2 regions of the Priestia sp. ST2 genome follow, and region 1 is predicted to be linked to the other one. Evidence: a T-box and tRNA genes for the amino acid it is inferred to sense, from the RefSeq annotation. Region 1 holds a T-box; the other holds one or more tRNA genes.
The links. A T-box is a leader RNA that pairs with one kind of tRNA and senses whether it is charged. The one in region 1 lies ahead of thrS (threonine--tRNA ligase), so its partner is inferred to be a tRNA-Thr.

Region 1 (7,135 bases):
TACATAAAATAAACAGTAGAATAATCTTTAAAATTAGAATTTCATGGTAAAATATAAAATGTCATTCATAATTAAAAATATGAGGTGATAACGTGAAAGAGAATATGATGTTTGCTTGGATAGCTTCATGGTTAGCTCTTGCTGGTCAGCTCGTTTTTTTACGGGAGTAGCGCTTTTTACAGGGGATTGGCGCTACATGATGTGGAGTTTTATGATAAGTATAATTGATACCTAGTATCATTAGCACCTATAAACGAAATCAGCAGCTAAAAGCTTACAAAAAATAAGGAATATCGTATTGAAACGAGTTATGAAAGACTTAGAGAAATCCTCCAAGTCTTTTTTTGTGTGGGTATAAAAAGACATGAACCGTACTCCGTTCTTCTAAAAAAAGTGCTTTTTACATAGTTTATCAATACAGAAAATTTGATAAACATGCGGAGGAATAAACATGCAGAAACAGCCTAATTTTTTGTTGATTATCGTGGACGAGGAGCGGTTTCCACCCTTATATGAAAGTAAAGAACTAAAAAAGTGGCGAAAAAAACATTTAAAAGCACATGAATTTTTAAAACAGCATGGAATGGAATTTACCCGTCACTACGTCGGTTCTACAGCTTGTTCACCAAGTCGAGCTACATTGTTTACAGGGCAGTATCCTTCCTTGCACGGAGTTACGCAAACGCAAGGTATCGCAAAGAAATCACAAGATCCTGATATGTTTTGGCTGCAGCCTAATACCGTCCCGACGATGGGAGAGTATTTTAAGAAGGCTGGATATCAAACCTTTTATAAAGGAAAATGGCATATTTCTGATGAGAACATCTTAATTCCAGGAACACATGACGTTTTTTCTAGCTATCAGATGCAAACAGGAATACCGGATCCAGAGAAAGAAGGCCTTTATCAACGGGCTAATAAGCTTGAAAAGTTTGGTTTTTCAGGGTGGATTGGTCCGGAACCGGAAGGGAGAAATCCGCACAATTCCGGTTCATCTGCGGCCGTTGGAGTGAGCGGACGAGACGAAATATATGCAGAGGAAATCATAGAGCTTATTCAACGATTAGAACATCAAGCGCCTGCGCAGCCTTGGCTCATGGTAGCTTCATTTGTGAACCCGCATGACATTGCGCTGTTCGGAGCGATTACCAAACACCTTACTATGTTTCAGTTTTCTATTGATGAGACGATTCCAAACATCGATCCGCCACCTACCATTAGAGAACCTTTACAAACAAAGCCTAGCGCTCAAAGCAGCTATAAATACATCTATCCAAAAGCGCTGCAGCCAACCCCAAATTCTAGCTTCTACCGGCGCTTGTATTATCAGCTGCAAAAAAATGTTGATAAACAAATTTTAAAAGTTCTTCAGACCATGGAACAATCTTCGTTCTATGAAAATACAATTATTATTTTTACGTCTGATCACGGTGATTTGCTTGGAGCTCACGGGGGACTACATCAAAAATGGTACAACATGTATGAAGAATCTATTCACGTTCCGCTTCTCATTCATAACAAGCGTTTGTTTCCTAGTTATCAACGTACGGACACACTGACTAGTCACCTTGACTTGATCCCGACAATGCTTAGTTTAGCTAATATAGATGCTTCCGCTATTCAAAAGCAATTACAAAAAAGTCATACGGAAGTACATCCATTTGTTGGGCGAGACCTGTCAGGTATACTTCGAGGAGAAACGTGTGCTGAGCAAGAGGAAACAGCGATTTTCTTCATGACGGATGATGACCCGACAAAAGGACTTCACCAAACAAATTTTTTAGGAGAAAGCTACCCGTCAGTTGTTCAGCCTAATCACATTCAAGCGGTCATTGTCGAGTTTTCGTCAGCGGCAGGAAAGGAAATTTGGAAATACGCTCGCTATCATGATAATCTGCAATTTTGGTCAGCAGATGACGAAAAAGATGAATTCATTCACGGAGAGCAATATGGAGGTTACCCTGTGAGTTTTACTACCCTTAAAACAACCCGTGTTCCTGATCAAATTGAAATGTACAATTTGACCAAGGATCCGTTAGAAACAGTAAATCTGGCTCACCCGTATTTTTCGACAAATGAAACAAGGAAAATTCAGCGGCAGCTTGACGTTATTCTTAAAGAACAAGTCAGGAAAAAACGGATTTTTCCGCAAAGTGGAAGCATGCATGATGAGCTTTTGTCTAAAGATAGATAAAAAATAGTTTCTATGGATTCAAGTCAGATATTTGCGTAAGCAGAAAAAGGTGTATTTAATATTTTAGTATATAAATTGAAAACCTGATGATGCTTGTGTTAGGTTACTTGTTCTGGTTTGGGGTAGTATTGGTTTCACTTCATTAATCCCGCTTAGATAAAACAAATAAGGACTTATAGCATCTTTCTTTTTCGCCTTTATTGCTGTGAAAATAGAGGTAAAAATAAGAATGGAATGTAGTCGTTAATAGTATAATAAAAAACTTTTTCAGTCCGTAGATTCTTAAGTAACTTTTCAAAAATTCAAGCATAAAGTAATTCTATACCATTTGAAAAATAAAAATTACTTCTTGACTTTTGTTAAATTTATACACTATAATCGCTTTTAACAACTAATAAACAGTATTTGGCAATGAAAAGGACACGAATTAGATGCTGTTTTCTTCGCAGAGAATAGGGCCACTGGCTGAGAGCCCTTAAGAAATCATCTAATTTACCACCTTAGAGCTATTGCAGGGAACGTGCATAACTGAAACTGCAATCGGTAAAACCGTTATCTTTTTAAGCGTAAAATACGTATGGGTATTTTACGGAATTAGGGTGGTACCACGGCCGCATTCGTCCCTTCACTAGGGATGAGTGCGGTTTTTTTTGTAGAAAAAAGAATATACAAGCAATGAAAAGGACATGAATCATTTTTGAATTTTCTTTACAGAGAGTAGGGTCACTGGCTGAGAACCCTTAGAAAACGAAATGAATTTACCACCTTGGAGCTGCGGCGGGGAATGTGTATACACTGAAACCGCACCCGGTAAAACCGTTATCTTTTTAAGCGTAAAATACGTATAAGTATTTTACGGAATTAGGGTGGTACCACGGCCGCATTCGTCCCTTTACTAGGGATGAATGCGGTTTTTTTTGTTGAATAAAAACATATTGGAGGAATGAACATGTCAAAACAAATGGAAGCAGAAAAGCGAAATCATCAAAAGTTAGGTCAAGAACTGGAGCTGTTTATGTCAATGGAAGAAGCTCCTGGTATGCCGTTTTTCTTACCTAACGGAATGATTGTTCGAAATGAGTTAGAAAATTACTGGAAACAAAAGCATTATAAAGCAGGCTATCAAGAAATAAAAACACCCATCATGATGAAACAGGAGCTCTGGGAACAATCAGGGCACTGGGAGCACTATCATGAGAATATGTATTTTTCAAATGTTGACAAACAAAACTATGCGATTAAACCGATGAATTGTCCGGGAGCCATTTTATTGTTTAACAGCAAGCGAAGAAGCTACCGAGAACTTCCGATTCGATACGCAGAGCTTGGATTAGTTCATCGTCACGAGCTTTCTGGGTCTTTAAACGGCTTGCTAAGAGTCCGTTCATTCACACAGGACGACGCTCATTTATTCGTAAAGCTCAGTCAGATCCAAGCTGAAATTAGCCGCATTCTAGCGTTTATCCATGACTTTTACTCACATTTTGGCTTCGATTACAAAGTGGAGCTATCCACACGACCTGAAAAATTCATGGGAGATATTGAAACATGGAACCAAGCAGAAAAGTCGCTTCAATCTGTGTTAAGTGAAAAAGGCTTAGACTATCAGGTAAATGAAGGAGACGGAGCTTTTTATGGGCCGAAAATCGATTTTCATATTTTAGATTCCTTAGGTCGCAGCTGGCAGTGCGGAACAGTTCAGCTTGATTTCTTAATGCCGGAGAAGTTTGACTGTATGTATATTGGAGAAGACAATAAACCGCATCGTCCCGTAATGATTCACCGCGCTATATACGGTTCCGTTGAACGATTTATGGCCATCTTGATTGAACATTACGAAGGTCAATTTCCTCTTTGGCTGGCTCCTGTTCAATTTAAGCTTTTGCCTATTGCACCGCCGCACGTGGAATATGCATATAAAGTGAAACACGAGCTGGAGTTAAAAGGGTATCGTGTTGAAGTAGATGATCGCATTGAAAAAATAGGGCTGAAAATTCGAGAAGCAGAAATGCTAAAAGTTCCTTATATGGCTGTGATAGGAGATAAAGAAGTGGAAAATGAATCGCTTGCTATGCGAAAGCACGGGAAGAAAAATATAGGAACAGTAAGTTTGGAAGAGGCAGCTGTATACTTGAATAAAGAAAAGAATTCAAACAGAGTGTATTGAAGCTATTTACCTTACTAAATAGAAAAATCCGATTTTTTAAGTCGGATAGTGATTCCCTTCATTTTGTCTCACACCAAAATGAAGGGAATATTGAACTAGAAGGGTATAAGATAATATATATCAGCAGTATAACTTTTGCCTTAGACAAACGCCGGTATTTTATAAAAAAATTTATCTTATTCCATTCGAATCGTTTGTACGCGATGAAGCTGAAGCCTCACCTGATGGTTTGTTTATGTTTTGCTGATCTCGCTTCTTTTTAGAAGGAGAGTAAAAAAGAAATTTAAACATAAAGTATACTCCTAATGCTAGTAAAATACAGCCAATAAGTAAGTTAATCATCTTTCTCCGCCCTTCATACACTTCAGTTTTCATCATTATAACACCCGGTAAGATAAAACATTCATCGTTCTGTAAATAATCTCTATGTCAGGAATTTATATCTGAAGATAGTTAGTGAAAAAAGTTATCTAAAAACATGTAAAATAATTTTTTGGAATATTATTTTTATTCAAACTTATTATACGTAAGCACAATGATAATCTCTTTATTTAGTTTATAAATCCAAAATAGAGCGATATTAAGAAATCGCTTACAAAAACTCTTGAAATATATATAATGATATTAGTATACTAATAGACAAGTTAGTAATTATTTCTATATAATTACTTCTGTATCTGAAGTAAAAACGCGCAGCCCAATGGGGAAAAACGTTATTTTCAAGTTTTTTAAGGGATGAATGGCAACAGAGAGGAGAGAGTGCAATGGGAAAACTATTTAAAAAGAAGTCAATCGAGCAATTATTAGAACAAAGTCAAAACAAATCTCTAGTCAAAACATTAGGAGCATTCGATTTGACTCTTCTTGGTATTGGAGCCGTAATCGGAACGGGGGTTTTAGTATTAACAGGCTTAGTAGCTGCTAACGATGCTGGACCAGCCGTTATTTTTTCTTTTATATTGGCGTCTATTGTATGCGGTTTTGCAGCGCTGTGCTATGCGGAATTTGCTTCAACTATACCTGTATCTGGGAGCGTTTACACCTATACATATGCAACCATCGGCGAAGTGGTAGCGCACTTAATGGGATGGACGTTGCTTTCTGTCTATTTGTTAACAATGTCAGCAGTAGCAAACGGATGGTCTTCTTATTTTAACAACTTTTTAGAAGGCTTTGGTTTTTCGCTGCCAAAAGAATTGATTACGATCCCTGGAAATGGAGGTCTAGTTAACCTTCCTGCTATTTGTATTACGCTTCTTATTACATGGCTGCTTTCAAGAGGAACAAAAGAAAGTAAAAAAGTGAATAACTTTATGGTGCTTGTTAAATTGTTTATTATCCTTCTTTTTATTATTGTAGGAGCTTTTTATGTAAAACCGTCTAATTGGACACCTTTTATGCCTTATGGAATTGAAGGTGTTGTGACAGGGGGCGCGGCCGTATTTTTTGCTTTCTTAGGTTTTGATGCCTTATCTACATCAGCAGAAGAAGTAAAGAATCCGCAGCGCAATTTGCCCATTGGAATTATTAGTTCACTTGTGATCTGCACGATTATTTATGTAGCGGTATGCCTTGTTATGACCGGAGTTGTTTCGTACAAGGAACTGAATGTCCCAGAAGCAATGGCCTATGTTCTCCATTCAGTAGGACAAAATGCAGTGGCAGGGGTTATTGCTGCAGGAGCTGTCATTGGAATCATGGCTGTTATTTTCGCCTACATTTATGCAGCAACACGCATTTTATTCTCAATGAGCCGCGACGGCTTGCTGCCAAAAGCATTTGCTAAAACAAATGAGAAAACGGGAGTTCCGACTCTTTCTACTTGGCTAGTAGGGATTATCGGAGCGTTAATTTCAGGGTTTATTGATCTAAAAGAACTTGCGAATTTAGCAAATATCGGAGCTCTTTTAACTTTCGGCATGGTGGGCGTCAGCATTATCATCTTACGTAAAACGCACCCAACTTTAAAACGTGGATTTACAATGCCGTTTGTCCCGATTTTACCAATTTTATCTGTATTATCTTGTTTGTTTTTAATGATTAATCTTCCTAAAACAACATGGCTGTATTTTAGCATATGGATTGTGCTTGGTCTAGTTGTATATGTCGGTTATTCTCGTAAACACAGTCGATTAACAAGTAAAGAAATGAAAAAAGCAAGTTAAAAGTAGAAAAAGAGCCTTTCAGCAAAGAAAGGCTCTTTTTCTACTTGTTGTTCGGTTGTTAGACAGTTAGGACGATTGTTCACTATGTTTTTTGCGTGTCTCCACAATAAAAAGACAAGTGCTGATAATAAAAGCTGTTCCTACAAAAATGGCGCCGACCCAAGGAAGTGAAGTAAGTCCCATATGATTAATAATTACGCCTCCGAAAAAGGCGCCAAAAGCATTTCCTAAGTTAGCAAACGAGTGATTCGAAGTAGAAGCTAAAGCAGGTGCTTCCTGTGCTAAGTTCATAATTTTCACTTGAATACCAGGCATTACAGCAAATGCTGCTGCTCCCCAGAAAAACAGCGTGATAATTGCTGCTGCTGGGCTTTTAACGGTAAACGTAAAAATAGTCAGCACAATACAAAGAAAAGCAAATATACCTACAACCGAAGGCATTAACTTCCAGTCTGCTAGCTTGCCTCCAACAACGTTTCCGAGCGTAACGCCGCATCCATATAATACAAGTATCCACGTAACGCTATGTTCACTTACTCCTGTAACGTCTTCAAGAAGCGGTGTAATGTACGTAAATACAGTAAATAAACTACCGCATCCTATTGCGCT
Region 2 (7,135 bases), on a different contig from region 1:
AAGAAACATAATTGCACAATCTAGCAGGTACGGTTTCTTTTCTTGTCCAAATAAATCAATGAACCGCTTGTAAACCCAGTTTACTTCAACAAACTGGGTTTTTTTTATGTATGCTTTTAAATCAGGATCATTGGAAACAAATACTTCTTCAAGTAATGTGAAAAATTTATGTTTATGATGGTTTTTCATCTGTGCATCAATCTGTTTAACAAATACATCTACATCGGTCAGGCTTTTACCAACCAGCAGCTGATTTCGCTCTTGTTCAATTGTTGTATGAAGCCAGGTAAAAACAGCGATTAATAATTCATTTTTTGAAGAAAAATAGTTGTAGAATGTTCCTTTTGAAATGCCGCTATAATCAATGATGTCTTGAATAGATGTAGCTTGAAATCCTTTTTCAACGAAGAGATGGTGTGCATTTTTTACAACTTGCTGTTTTCGGTTATTCATTATTATCACCTAAATATAAAATTAGACTCATGGTCCAACTTTATGATACATGATTTAAAGCGTTTACACAAATGTTCTTTTCAAAAAATAGACGATATCACGACAATGTATTGATATAAAAGGATTATAGGACTGAAAAAGTCGGTAAAATAAAGAACATGAAGGCAAGATTTTTCACTTGCATAAATTGAACTCACAGTATAATATACTCTATGTAGAACATGTGTCTAAAAAAATGAACTTGAAGTATAAGGAGGTACAATAATGAGTCAATCGATAAATCAAATGGAAAAGCCCCCTTATGGCATAATTGCTATTTTATTAATTGGCGCTTTTATTTCATTGTTGAATGAAACGTTATTAAATGTGGCGCTTCCGTCTATTATGAAAGACTTAGATGTGACAACGTCAACTGTCCAGTGGCTTTCTACTGGTTATATGTTAGTGAATGGTATTATGATTCCAACTACCGCTTTTTTAATTCAGCGCTATTCTGTCAGAGGCTTATTTTTAACGGCTATGACTTTATTTACAGCGGGAACAATACTTGCAGGTGCTTCGCCCGTATTTTCGGTCTTGTTAACCGCTCGTATTATTCAAGCATCAGGCGCAGCCATTATGATGCCGCTTTTAATGAACGTATTGCTCACAAGTTTCCCATTAGAAAAACGCGGAGCTGCGATGGGGATTTTCGGTTTAGTTATGATTTTTGCTCCGGCAATTGGCCCTACCTTATCAGGATGGCTAATTGAACACTATGAGTGGAGAATGCTGTTCCACCTTGTTACGCCAATCGCGGCAATTGTATTAATAGGGGCTTTCTTCCTATTAAAAGACAAAAAAGAAAAAGTGGAAATCAATCTGGATTTCCTATCGCTTGTGTTATCTACAATTGGATTTGGGGGACTTCTATACGGATTTAGCTCAGCAGGGGATAAAGGCTGGGATTCTGTGGAAGTATACGGCACCATTATCGTAGGAGCCGTTGCGCTGATTTTATTTATTACGCGTCAGTTCAAGCTTAAAACACCTATGCTTGAATTCCGCATTTTTAAATATCCAATGTTTGCTTTATCATCAACGATTTCAATGGTGATTACAATGGCATTATTCTCAGCCATGCTGCTAATGCCAATTTATGTTCAAACGGTACGAGGCATTTCTCCGCTTCACTCAGGATTACTAATGCTTCCGGGTGCGCTACTCATGGGTGTGATGTCTCCGATTACCGGAAAATTATTTGATAAATTCGGAGCGCGTGCACTGGCTGTAACGGGTCTAACGATTACAGCCGTTACGACGTATTTCTTCAGTAACTTAGAGCTTGATACGACATATACAACGCTCATTACGCTTTACACGCTTCGCATGTTCGGAATGTCTATGGTGATGATGCCGGTTATGACAAACGGATTAAATCAGCTGCCGCAGCGCTTTAATCCGCATGGTACTGCGATGAATAACACGCTTCAACAAGTATCGGGAGCTATTGGTTCGGCTCTTTTAGTAACGGTGATGTCAAATCGTACAGCTACGCATGCAAAAGAGCTTGCTCAAGATGCAATGAGCGGAGCAGGAGCAGCGAATGCAACGGCAGCCGGGGCAGCTCAAATGAAAGAACAAATTGGGATGCAGGCAATGGTACAAGGAATTAACGATGCGTTTGCCGTCTCAGTAGTACTAGTGGTGGTTGCTTTAATTCTTTCATTGTTTATGAAACGCGCCACGCCGGCAAGTGAAGATGAAGTGATAAAGGAAAAAGCAGGACGCGAGCAGTTTGCTAAATAAAAAAGAAATCCCCGCTGAAACAGCGGGGATTTCTTTAGCTTGTATATCTAAAGCTTAAGCCCATTTTCTTTAATAATTTCCGGTAGCCGATGGACGTTTGATCAGCCATAATATGCGCTTCCATCTGCAGGTCTAAAGGCAAGTCTTCAGGCTTTTGGTTTTCAACCATTTCACGGTCTTCGTCAAAGACGCGAAGGTTAAAGTCATACACACCTTCAACGGGAGAATCTTTGTCAAAGTTTCGAGCGATTGGTGCGAATAAACGTGTTTCGCGGGCTGAAATAGGAGAGACTGCATTCATAATCCACAGTTCTGCGCCTTCTGGGAAGTATACTTTTAGCGTAGCTGTAAACGGCGGATAAACATCAAAGACGCGAAGCCATTTAAAATCAGGTGGATTTAAATGCTGCTGTTCTTTGGAATAATTGCTCACGGTGCTCGTATATTCTACATGAAGCCCATACTCTGTATCGCTTACTTTATATTTAGGCACAAAGGCGTTGTTTCGATCACCAAATGTGTCTGTGTGAACCCAAGCAAAATGAGCTACGTCTAAAAAGCCTTCCATTTGACGACCGGCCGAACCCATGATATCAAAGCTCGGACAAACAATTTGCTGAAAATCAGGGTCCTCCCACGCATCGAAGTAAGGCAGGTTATCTTGTTCTCCTGTCAGGGAAGTCCATACTAATCCAAATCGTTCAATAACTGGATAGACGGCCATACACAAGCGGGGAGAAATATTGGCATCAGGGTGAGCTGGAATCGACGTGCATGCACCGTCCGTTGCATAGCGGAAGCCGTGGTAAGGACAGACAATTTCATCATCTTCCACCCAGCCCATGCTAAGAGGGGTGCCTCGGTGAACGCATAAATCACGAGCCGCCACTACTTTGTGTGTGGTACGGTATAGAACTAGATTTACATCTAGCAGTTTTACGGACGTTGGTTTCTCTGTTACATCACTGCAGCGTGCGACGGGGTACCAATACTTAGCGAGCGTCGTCCAATCTTCCAGGCTGAACGTGCAGTCTCTTGGGTAGGGAGTTGCCGTTTTTGGTTTGGTCATGGTTGGTTGTTGTTCCATCTATTTTCTTCCCTTCTTTTGTAAGCTCTTTTACTAAGGGTAATATAAAAAAAGAAAATTCACACAATTTATGTAAGGAGTTCTAACATGAAATATGGAACTTTGTAGAAAGTGCGAATTTCAGAAGACGTAAATTAGAGAATATACCAATAAAAAAATTTAAAAAAGCGCTTCCTAAATAAATTTAAACGTGATATAATTTTCCAAGACGCTGGTGTAGCTCAGTAGGTAGAGCACTTGCATGGTAAGCAAGAGGTCGCAGGTTCGATCCCTGTCGCTAGCATACTAAAAAACCTTCTTTCTTGTTGAAAGAAGGTTTTTTTTTATTTGTGTCGGCTTTAAAATTATTCTCCGAATTATTCTTTCCCTCCTTGTGAAAACTTTAACAGTTTGATAGCCTTATTAGGAGATTGTGAGAAAATATGCGTATCTTTTCCCCTGTGTCTTATGAATCATATTTAGAAATATTCTTAAAAGAATGTTTATTGCCTCTAAATATTGGGTACACGGAACTAGGGGTTAAATTTCAACAGGGAGTGTGAACGATAATTTGATTACGTTTAAGAATGTGTCAAAGCAATATCCAGACGGTACGACCGCCGTGAAAAATATTAATCTAGAAATTAAAGAAGGAGAGTTTTTCGTTTTAATTGGTCCGAGTGGGTGTGGGAAAACAACCACCTTAAAAATGATTAACCGTCTTCATGATATTACCGAAGGAGAACTATACATAAAAGATAAGCTCGTATCGGACCACAACATCCATGAGCTACGCTGGAACATTGGTTATGTTCTGCAGCAGATTGCTCTTTTTCCTCATATGACCATCGCTGAAAATATAGCCATTGTACCCGAGATGAAGCATTGGAAGAAAAACAAAATCAAAACGCGCATTGATGAACTGCTTACCTTGGTAGGACTAGACCCAAAGCAGTATCGAAACCGAAAGCCGTCTGAGCTCTCAGGTGGCCAGCAGCAACGTGTAGGTGTAGCACGTGCCCTCGCAGCTGATCCCCCCGTTATTTTAATGGACGAACCCTTTAGTGCCCTCGATCCGTTAAGCCGCGAACAGCTTCAGCAAGATGTTATTAGCTTAAAAGAAAAAATCAAAAAAACATTTGTGTTTGTTACGCACGATATGAGCGAAGCGATGACGCTTGGAGATCGTATCTGCCTGATGAAAGATGGAGAAATTGTTCAAGTTGGAACCCCGGAGGAATTCATCCAAAAGCCTAAAAATGAATTTGTAAAAACATTTATTGGAAATCAAGGCAATGCTTTATTTGAGACATTGGATATGTTTGTCAAAGAAAGTGAACAGCCAGACGTAGAACCTACTGAAGAGTTAGCTTCAACCGCCACTGTTCAGCAGGCAATGGACGCCCTTTACGACCATGAAGCAATAGCCGTGAAAAAAGGGAGCAAACGTATTGGCGTTGTAACGCGCAAAACTCTATTAGCGTTTCTTTCTGATAAAACGAAAGAAGGAGGAACGCTGTAATGAATGCACTAAGCACATTATTAGATCAACGAGGAGATGCACTGTTTCAAGCTCTTCTTGAACACATTCAAATTTCAGTACTGGCTCTTGTTATCGCCGTATTAATTTCAGTGCCGCTCGGACTGTACTTAACGAGGCATGACCGTATTGCTGAACCAATCATTGGCGTAACAGCCGTACTGCAAACCATTCCTTCACTCGCTTTATTAGGATTACTGATTCCTCTTGTCGGAATTGGAACCTTTCCCGCGGTTATTGCACTGTTTTTATATTCGCTTCTTCCTATTGTACGAAATACATATACCGGAATTAAAGAAGTGGACCCATCTTTAATTGAAGCATCCAAAGCCATGGGGATGAACTCGTGGAGACGATTAATTAAAGTAGAACTTCCTCTAGCACTTCCTGTCATTATGGCCGGAATTCGCACAGCGATGGTACTCATTATTGGCACAGCGACAATCGTGGCTCTTATCGGAGCGGGCGGACTCGGAAGCTTAATTTTGCTTGGTATTGACCGAAGCGATAATAGTTTGATTTTATTAGGAGCCATTCCAGCAGCATTATTAGCGCTTATTTTTGATGGAATTCTGCGAACGATTGAACACTCAGCTAAAAAAGGGTCCAAAAAACGCTCGTTTATTATGATCATCGTATTAATACTTATTCTTGTTTCTCCGTTTGCAGCGATGAGCGCAACAAAACCAGACCTTGTTATCGGAGGGAAAATTGGTGCAGAACAAGACATTTTAATTAATATGTACAAAGAATTAATTGAAGATCAAACCGATATGAAAGTAAATCTTCGTTCGTCGCTTGGGAAAACGGTATTTGTATTTGAGGCTCTGCGTAACAAGGAAATTGATTTGTACCCTGAATATACGGGTACAGCCATTGTGACGCATCTAAAGGAACAGCCGGACAGCAAAGATGAAACAGAGGTGTACAAGCAGGCAAAAGAAGGATTTCAAAAGAAATTCGGCCTTGTCTATTTAGATCCAATGAAGTTTAATAATACGTACACATTAACCGTAACAAAGGAATTTGCCAAAGAAAATAATCTAACAACTATTTCAGATTTGGCAAATGCAACAGATAAAGTAAAAGCAGGGTTTACGCTTGAGTTTAAAGATCGTGAAGACGGCTATGTAGGCGTTCAAAAAGAATATGGTCTTACCTTCCCGAATATTAAAACGATGGAGCCGAAGCTTCGCTATCGCGCTGTAGAAAAAGGCGATATTAACATGCTTGATGCTTACGCAACGGACCCTGAAATCAAACAGTTTGGTTTAAAAGTCTTAAAAGACGATCAGCAGTTCTTCCCTCCGTATCAAGGAGCGCCTGTGCTTCGTGAAGATACGCTAAAAGAGCACCCTGAACTGAAAAAAATCTTAAATCAACTGGGCGGTAAAATCAGTGATGACGAAATGCGTGAAATGAACTATCAAGTAAATGCGAAAGGAAAAACAGCTGAAGAAGTTGCTCATCAATTCTTAGTGAAAAAAGGATTAATTAAAGAGTAAAAACGAAGAAAAAAGTTAGGACAACAGTATGTTAGTTGAAAGAAGATCCGAATGATGAATCGTTCGGATCTTTTTATTTTAGTTGTTTCTAGCAGTTGATTGGAGGGCAACGCGAAGACTCCCGCGGAAAGAGAAGTCTTGCATGGAAATCAACTGAGGTGCAAGAAGTGATTCATGCTCGATTATTTACTCCATTCGTCCATCTTTAGATTGGCGTGATTTCGTTATGTCTCAATCTCTTTTTAATGCGAGAGAAGCATTAATGAAAATGAGGTCTTATGAACAAGCTAAAGGTACCAAATTTGTTTTCTGATGGAAGGAAGGCGCTTTTATGAATTCATTTTTTACGTGTCATCCTGTACAACATTCCTTTCAGCTTTTTTCAGTTGAACATCTTGTAACTTTAGCTATTATCGTGATCATAGGAGCATTTATTTTTTTGTGTCGAAAGCATCTGGGAAAAAAGAGGTTTGTGTTCATTTTGCTTTCACTCATTCTAATTGCTTCAGAAACAGCCTACCAGGCTTGGGAAATCGGATGTCATCGGTGGTCTGCTGAAACTTCCTTGCCTCTTCAGCTCAGTGATATAGTCGTGCTGCTGGCTGCTGTTATGCTGATAACCAAAAACAGGTTTCTTTTTTATTTTGTGTACTTCGCAGGAATCAGCAGCTCTGTTCAAGCGATGATTACCCCAGACCTTGGCGGCTATGCGTATGCCCAGTTTCGCTATGTGCAGTTTTATGTATCGCATGGCGGTGTGGTACTTGCTTGCTGTATGCTAAT

Region 2: it encodes a tRNA-Thr, which carries the amino acid that the T-box ahead of thrS (threonine--tRNA ligase) is inferred to sense. The anticodon was not compared.

The regions. Positions count from the first base shown of each region.
Region 1 covers NZ_JBVVNT010000002.1:372,993-380,127, reverse strand. The annotation lists gene AC0KUU_RS08345 (sulfatase family protein) at 452-2,194, shown strand; T-box leader at 2,597-2,822, shown strand; T-box leader at 2,861-3,089, shown strand; gene thrS (threonine--tRNA ligase) at 3,144-4,361, shown strand; gene AC0KUU_RS08335 (hypothetical protein) at 4,533-4,739, opposite strand; gene AC0KUU_RS08330 (amino acid permease) at 5,126-6,526, shown strand; gene AC0KUU_RS08325 (MFS transporter) at 6,593-7,135, opposite strand, start outside.
Region 2 covers NZ_JBVVNT010000001.1:951,526-958,660, forward strand. The annotation lists gene AC0KUU_RS04840 (TetR/AcrR family transcriptional regulator) at 1-453, opposite strand, end outside; gene AC0KUU_RS04845 (DHA2 family efflux MFS transporter permease subunit) at 718-2,241, shown strand; gene AC0KUU_RS04850 (aromatic ring-hydroxylating oxygenase subunit alpha) at 2,276-3,328, opposite strand; tRNA gene AC0KUU_RS04855 (tRNA-Thr) at 3,539-3,611, shown strand; gene AC0KUU_RS04860 (ABC transporter ATP-binding protein) at 3,879-4,829, shown strand; gene AC0KUU_RS04865 (ABC transporter permease/substrate-binding protein) at 4,829-6,352, shown strand; gene AC0KUU_RS04870 (YwaF family protein) at 6,684-7,135, shown strand, end outside.